Regions from separate parts of the Aeoliella fuhlenseeensis genome, predicted to be linked through region 2. Evidence: riboswitches for the same ligand, from Rfam matches in the RefSeq annotation. Region 2 holds a riboswitch; the other holds the start of a gene.

The links. A riboswitch is a leader RNA that binds a small molecule or an ion and turns the genes downstream of it on or off. The one in region 2 is predicted to bind cyclic di-GMP.
Region 1: linked by a shared signal. The riboswitch ahead of SH292x_RS16375 (hypothetical protein) and the one ahead of SH292x_RS14010 (Flp family type IVb pilin) in region 2 are both predicted to bind cyclic di-GMP.

Annotation. Positions count from the first base shown of each region.
Region 1 covers NZ_CP197417.1:4,182,430-4,186,374, forward strand. The annotation lists gene recJ (single-stranded-DNA-specific exonuclease RecJ) at 1-852, opposite strand, end outside; gene rpmG (50S ribosomal protein L33) at 933-1,109, opposite strand; gene SH292x_RS16370 (hypothetical protein) at 1,305-1,874, opposite strand; gene SH292x_RS16375 (hypothetical protein) at 2,124-2,324, opposite strand; cyclic di-GMP riboswitch class I at 2,366-2,450, opposite strand; gene SH292x_RS16380 (menaquinone biosynthesis family protein) at 2,612-3,475, opposite strand; gene fliS (flagellar export chaperone FliS) at 3,648-3,945, opposite strand, start outside.
Region 2 covers NZ_CP197417.1:3,533,704-3,537,648, forward strand. The annotation lists gene SH292x_RS14000 (DUF362 domain-containing protein) at 1-227, opposite strand, end outside; gene SH292x_RS14005 (hypothetical protein) at 224-1,102, opposite strand; cyclic di-GMP riboswitch class I at 1,436-1,511, shown strand; gene SH292x_RS14010 (Flp family type IVb pilin) at 1,736-1,912, shown strand; gene SH292x_RS14015 (A24 family peptidase) at 2,174-2,749, shown strand; gene cpaB (Flp pilus assembly protein CpaB) at 3,234-3,945, shown strand, end outside.

The DNA.
Region 1 (3,945 bases), 650 kb from region 2:
GTCGCTGGCCAGGTACGGCTTCTTGTCGAGCGAGGCGATTTGCTTGAGTGCGATGATGCCAGGCAGAGTCGTTGCCGAGAGGCTGCGGAGGCCGTTGCAGACAATCGCGCGATTCTCGTCGATCAGTGGCACCACGTCGGCGACGGTTCCAATCGCGGCGAGGCCGGTGGCTTCGAGCAGGAACTGCCGCATGGCGGGCTGGACGCGGTTACCACCCGACGCGAGTTGGCAAATGGCCCATGCGAGCTTGAACGCGACCGCCGCGCCGCAGAGACCGAGGAACGGATAGTCGCTACCCGGGAGCCCTGGATGAACGATCGCCGCGGCAGCCGGTAGCCGTTCGGCCATTTGATGGTGATCGGTAACGACCAGCTGGATGCCAAGCTCGCGGGCGTGGTCGGCCTCGGCGAGGCTGGCGATGCCATTGTCGACGGTCACCACGAACTCGGCACCTTGGGCGGCGAGTTCGTCGAGCGATTCGTTGCTCAGCCCGTAGCCTTCTTCGAGTCGGTGCGGGACGTAGTAGTCGACGTTGGCGTGCAGCAGCCGGAAGCAACGAAGCAGAATGGCGGTAGCGGTCATGCCGTCGGCGTCGTAGTCGCCGTAGACGATAATTCGCCGGCCATCCTTGGCCGCCTTGAACAGCAGCTCGGCCGCCCCGGTCACGCCGGGGAGCAGGTGGGGATCGCGAAGATCGTTGAGCTTGGCGTCGATGAATTTTCGCGCCGCGTCCGGGCAGTCGATGCCGCGGCCGATGAGCAATTGCGCGACGATCTCAGGCACCTGGGCAGCCCGCGCAAGCCGATCGACCACCGCCAGGTCGTACGTCGCGATGCGCCATTCTTTGGGCATGAGAGAAGGAGTAAACGCGGGGGAGGAACCAATTCCCCGCGGCGCACGTTGCGCGGCGGGGCGGAAGCCGTCGCACCGGTTTACTTCTTCTTTTCGTTGTGGATGGTGTGGCGCTGCAAGCGAGGGCAGAACTTCTTGAGTTTCAGCTTCTCGCCTCCCGTCTTACGACGAATGGTGTAGTTGTAATCACCCGTTTCCTCGCACACGAGGAATACGACTTCAACTTTCTTTTTACGCTTGCCGCTCTTTTTGGCCATGGCCACGATCCTTGATTACGATCTGCAAAAATTTTGCTAGCCCGGCAGTATACTGGCCCCCGGCGAAGTGGGCTAGGGGTGATATTTGGGGCGGAAGAGCAAGTATCGGCGAGTTGGCGCTAGCGATTTGAGGCGCACCGAGAGCTCGGCTGGACGGCTTGCGCCCAGAGTTGCCGGACGGCTCGCGCCGTTGCGCTAGAACGCGTGGCCAAGGGCCCGAGCGAGTTCGGGCGACGCCGCGGCGTGGAAGGCACCCTGGCCCACTGGGCGTGCAGGGCGGGGTCGCGACGCCGTACGCAGGGGCTGCGGCCGGCGAGCGGGTGCGGTGTCGGTCTCTGCGGCGGCGAACTGGCCGGGGTAGTCGGGCGAGACGCCCTCTGGCTGCTCGGCTTGGTTCTGGCTATCGACTCCGTCGACATCGTCGGTCGGGGGCTCGTCGAGCAATTCGATGTCCGAGGCGTACGTGACTCGCTCGGTGCGTGCCGACGCCTGAGCGATTAATGCTTGCTGTGCCGCCATCGCGTTCTGTCGCGCTAAGTAATCCGTGGGCCCCGAACGGAAGACCGGTCCGGTGGCGTGCGCGCTATTCGCGTAGCGGGGGTTCATCTGGCCGGCGAACGGAATCGACGCCCTGTGGGGCATTCCGTAGCTGTACCCCATGTAGAAACTGCGGTGGCCGGCGCAGGTGTCGGCTTGGGCGCTCGCGGCGGAAATGCAAGCGAAGGCGCAGACCAACATGGCGGCTAGGGTTCGCTGGCGGGGCATTTCGCTAGGCTCCTGGTGCGTCGGGGTCGGCGTCGACCCTGGGAGCCTAACATAGTTTGCCGGAAAGGGGCAAACGGATTTTGAGATAGTCACCCGCTCGCAGCGCGGTCCGGGGTCGAGGACGACCCGGCTCACAAGCCAGATGAAATAGGAGATAGACCCGGCGAGTGTGCAAGCGTATTGGGGGGGACTGCTTGCCTTCGTCGGCCGGGTCTATCTCTCACTTGGTTGGACGAACCGCCGGTGCGATCACCCGCCGTGGGTGGGAGGAATGGCGGGTTGGTACTCCGGCAGCTCGTCCTGCGGATCTTCGAGCACCTGAACCAGGTGCTGCCAGTGCGAACGGACATCGGTAGCCATAACGGCTGTCGTGTCTCCGCAAGGCAAAAGGCGGAACGGGACGTCGGAGTTGGTCGCGTAGCGACGTACTCTGCCTGGAAGCGTATGCATGGCATGCCTGCTGTCCGGACTCGGACGGTTCTGCATTTTTGTCCGGTAACCAGGCAGTCTCTCTGGTGCATAGAGAGACCCACGGCTTTGCGTCCCTGCCTCGCGACAGGTTTGCCTTTTTCGGAGGGCACGACCTAGGTGCCCCAACGCGGTGGAAAAGAAGTGGGACCGAAACGAAAAGGGGTAGAAGAGAAGTGAATCTCTCCTACCCAAAACTTAGGTCGGTTTTGATAGCGCGTCCAACGGCTGGCAAATACGGGAATCCCCCTAGCGAGGGAATTCTGGACCTAACCGTCCACAAATTCCGGTTCTACCGCTTGGGGGAGCACTCCCGCCTCGTATCCGCGGCGAAGGAACTCGGCGACTGCAGCGCGACCGCGATCTCCGAAGTCACGCGTCCAGTCGTTGACGTACATGCCGACGAATTTGTCGGCCTTGGCGTTGTCGAGATCCCGCCCGTATTGCAGCGCGTATTCGAGCGCGGGCTGGCGATGATCGAGGCCGTACTCGATGCTGGCCTTGAGCAGCCGCTGCACTTCGCGGATGGTCTGGTCGCCCAGGTCCTTACGGACCGCATTCGCGCCGAGCGGGAGCGGCAGGCCGGTTTCTTCCTGCCACCAGACGCCAAGGTCGACAATCAGCTTGAGGTCCTGGTCGCCGTAGGTGAGCTGGCCTTCGTGAATGATCAGCCCCGCGTCGATCGGCTGGCCCTGGTACTCGCCGGCCACGACGGCGGGGATGATCTCGTCGAACGGCACCAGCACGAAATCAAAATCCTGCCCCAGGCAAAGCCGCAGGGCGAGAAACGCGCTGGTGAGCTTGCCGGGGACCGCAATGGTCTTGTTGGCGACTTCGCTGAGCGGCATCTCGGTCTTGGCCACCACCATCGGCCCGTAGCCATCGCCCATGCTCGCGCCGCAGGTGCAGAGCATGTACTTGTCCATCAGGAACGCGTAGGCGTGAATGCTCACCGCAGTGAGTTCGAGCTCACCGCTGAAAGCCCGCTGGTTGAGGGTCTCGATGTCGACCAGTTCGTGGGTGAACTCGAGGTCGCCAGTATCGATTTTGTCCTTTGCCAGGGCATAGAACATGAAGGCGTCGTCGGGATCGGGGCTGTGGCCCACGCGAATTTGCTGCTTGGTGGCCGGCATCGCTCTCTCGTTCTCTCGGTGACCGCGTGCGGGAGGTTGGAAAGCGTCCAGCCTACCCGGCGGAGCGGGATTTTTCGAGTGGCGGTAGAAAGCGTGCCGTTAGCGCAGCAGGTCCGGGGCCGGGGACGGCCCGGCTCACATAGCCTCAAATCACGCTCTATTCCTTACGGGCTCAAGCCTCGAACGAGAACCCCTGGGCCGGCGCGGGCATCGCCACGTGCTGGGCAATGACCGGCGAGGGGACGGCGGTCGACTGCGGGGCGTGGACGCGCTCGCAGGCGAGGCGCCAGGTTTCGCGTTCGAATTCAAGCACCCGCACCACATCGGCCAGCTTCGTGGCGTCGGTATTGACGTAGGCCGAGGTCAGCGTGTGGAACAGGTAGAGGTAGAGATCGGCGAGCTTGGCGTTGATTTCGGTCTGGCCACCCTTCACGCCGGCTAGCAGCTCGCCGACGATGTCGATCGCACGG
Region 2 (3,945 bases):
AGTACGTGTCGGCCAGCAAGTCGTTTGAGATCGACCCCCGAGGCAACGAGGCCATCGCGAATCGTCGCGACCAGCGAACCGTCGTAACGTTGGTTGCGTGCCACAAACACGTTTGCCCTGGGCTTCAACCAGTCGAACAGCGCAGCGCCACTAAGGAGAGTGGCAGCACCTGCGACACCAGCGGTGAGCACCGTGCGGCGATCGAGATTGGATGGCGCAGTGCTCATAGTGCCGGCTCAGCCAGTTGGGGTTCGGGGTAGCTCAACGCTGGTGCTTGCGAACAGGCCATTTGCGCGAGAGCGAGCAGGGCGAGCTTGTAGGTGCTGACCCAAACTCCTCGCCGCTCAAGGGCTTCGGCCACCAGTTCCTCGAAATTGGCGGGGGAGCGTTTCCAAGCAGCGAGTGCCATCAAAGCGTGGGCGAGCGAGGTGACGCCGGTCGGCACGGCTAGTTGTTGTTCGATGTACGTGAGGCTGCGTTCGATTCGAGGATCGTCCAGCTCTTCGCCCGCAAGCGCTTGCATGGCGATGGCCGAAGGTTGCAGGTGCGGCAGAAGTTCTTGTCCGAGAACGATCGTGTTGCCATAGTTCGCACCGCCGGCGGGGAGCAAGCGATCGACCAGCAAGCGGACGGCTTCGCGAGTGCGAGGGTGATCGGCGTAACCAGCTTGTTTCAAGGCCATGGTCGCAAACGAAGTCGGCTCGAGCCAAGAATGGGTGCCGATCGCCCAGCTCCAGCCCACTATCGATGTGTCGTGACCGATATGAGCCTTTCTCGCGGGAGCGTCCCCCTTATCGGCGAGCAACCAGCGAACTGCCGCCGCGATCTCGGCTTCGAACAACTCGGGGTTCGATTCGTGCCAAGCCATTACCGCCAGGCTGGTGGTCCAGTAAGGGCCGTCCGCCGTGGCGCTGGCCGGCACTGCGCCATTATGTTGTTGCCGGATCGCGAGCCAGCGGGCTGCGCGCTCGGCAGAATCGTTACGACCCGCACGAGCGAGCGCCAAGGCGGCCCAAGCGGTAGGCTCGGCAGTAGCCGTACCACCGGTTGCGTATCCGCCGGGCGTTAGGGTTTCGAGTTGGTCGAGGACGTGTTCGATCATCTTTATCCAGCACCGGATGAAATGGCGTGCTAGATAAGAATAGGTCACGCGAACGCGGGGCCAGCGGCTGGCGGAGCGAACTGCAGAGTTCAATCCACCAGCGACTATTGTCCTTTTTCCCTGTAGAACCCGGCACCGCAAAAAAACTTAGCCGCTTGGTTTGACATCAAGGAAAACTGACATAGGTTTCAAGTGTTCGACCTGCTCACTTCGAAAGAAACGCAGCAAACGAACAGAAGACTTATCGTAAAACTTATCCCGTTATATCTAACACCTTTCGATTCGCTACGGCGAATTGTGACCCCGCCGATTAAGAGCCTGTTGCGTCATCATTCTCGACAAAGGCAAACCAGTCGTGAGGCTGGGACGCAAAGCCAAGGGCCAGTTCGCTGGTAGCCTGGTTACCGAAGGAAGATGGCTGCCGCCGTAAGGCGGTCGCTTGCAGGAAGCGATTGACGACAGCAATGGTACGCAAGCGCAAGTAATGTTTGGCCCGATGGCAGTACACCCAGGCTCGCCCTACCGCACGTTGCGTTAGGGGTACTACCGCGAGGCCGTCAACCGGGAGTTATACCACTCCTGACAACTTTAGGGTGTTGGCTTTACCGCCACCACCGAGACCCGGAGGATGCTATGAAGAAGTTTGCTCAGAAAGTACAACAGTTCCTCAAGTCGGAAGATGGCCCCACCGCTGTTGAGTACGCGGTGATGCTTGCCCTGATCGTGATCGTCTGCTTGACAGCGATTCGTTCGATCGGCACCAACGCCAATACGACCTTTGAGTCGGTCGCCACCGAATTGGCCAGCTAGTCCCCTCCGCAGGGCTCGGACCTTACGGTTCCCTATTGTTGTCGACATCCCCCTCGTCGGTCCGCCGGCGAGGGGGATTTTTTCGTGGTAGAGCGGTTATGACGACTTTTTGCCCGGCGAACTAAGTTCCCCAATCACCCGGCAAGTAGCAAACACGTCCCAACTTCGTGAGCTATGTTTCCACGTGCGGGCGCGAAAGCTACGACCGCGCAACGGCAAGTTCACCGACACGTTCACCACGATCTATTGTGAGATACTCCCATGTTTGACTTGGCTTACTGGCAAGAAGCGCTCGCGACCAACTGGCACGTCTGGCTGGTCACGGTGACCATCGTGGTGATGGCGGTGATCGACGGCATTCAACTCCGCGTGCCGAACAACCTCACCTACCCGATGATCGTCACGGGCTGGATCTACAGCTATACCCTGAGTGCCTACCCCGGTTGGGAAGGCCTCACCTACAGCCTGATGGGCACCGTGGTCGGACTCGCCGTGTTGCTGCCTGCTTATGCCATCGGTGGCATGGGTGCCGGCGACGTGAAGATGATGGCCGGCATAGGCGCTTGGATGTGGGTCGAAGTCACCCTGTACTCGTTCGCCATTGCCACGATTGTTGGTGGTGTGCTGGCGGTCGCGATGGTGCTGCTCAGCGGCACATGGCAGAAGCACCAGGCTCAGTTCTGGAGCATCTGGAACGAGATCTGCACGATCCGCGATCCCGAAAAGCTCGCCGCAATTGCCGCCGAGCGTAAACCCTCGATGCGGCTCTTGCCCTACGGTATTCCGATTGCGATTGGCACCATCATGTACTTCGGCTGGGCCGGACTGCTGGCGTAGTAACCCACCCCAGTATGCAAAGTTAGTTAACCACAGAGTTCACAGAGAGCGCAGAGGGTTGATGGCCGGATAGCAAGGCAACCGGACTTGGATTGTGACTACCGTCAGCACCGCCAGAGGTCCGATGAGGTCTAGCATCCGGACGATAGCAATCGCAGGCCATGCTTTGCGTCTTGGCGCCATTGCGTGAGAACCGTGAAAAGTTTGCAGTTGAGCAGTACTACCGATTGCCGCAACGATTATTGTTTGGATGTTTCTGCCTCTGAGTTCTCCGTGAGCTCTGTAGTTAGCAATTCATGAACCAAGTCGCTGCTAGCATTCACCGCTTAGACATTTTACTGGACCGGATGTGACGATCTTGCCGAAGTTAGCGACAAGGTTCCCAAACTGCGCCGCCGCGCAGTGGGTGGTCACGCCGCCTAACAAGAACCTTGCTTGGCGACACACTTCCGTCGTCGAGCTGCATTACCTGTAGGGGGGTCCGATGCGACCAAAGTCACTCTTACTGCTCGCGCTTGCGCTCGGTTGCGGCCTCGTGGCCTCGATCGGAATTAGCCAGGTAATGGAGAAGAAGGAAACCGTAGTTGGCTACGAAACCGAGCCAATCTACGTGGCGAACGTTAACATCAATCTCAACGATCCCATCGAGCCTTCGATGGTTTCGCTGCACGACTGGCCGAAGGGCAAGGTTCCGCCAGGAGCGATCAAGTCGCTCGACGAGCTGGAAAGCCGTCGTCCTCGCACCACGATCTATCAAGGCGAGCCGATTCTCGAAGGCAAGCTAATGGCCGAGGGCGAGGTACACGACCCCATCGGCAGCATCCCGCCTGGCATGCGTCTGAAGACGATCTCGGTGGACGCCGAGAAGAGTGCCGCGGGTCTATTGAGCCCTGGCGATCGCGTGGACATTCAGTTGTTTGTGGGCCGAAATCCGCAGCAAGGCTTTAATGTTGCTCGGACCAAGGTGATTCTACAGAACATCCGCATCTACGCCGTTGACCAGACGGTGCAGCGTGCGTCCGAAGGTGGCGAAGATCGCAGCATCGCCAAAACCGTGTCGCTGCTGCTCACGCCCGAACAAGCCAATAAGATAGCCCTCGCCGAGCAGGTGGGTACGCTGAACCTGATTCCGCGTAGCCCCGGCGATGAAGCGGTGACCGACGATACCGAGATGGACCTCAGCGTTCTTTTCGGCG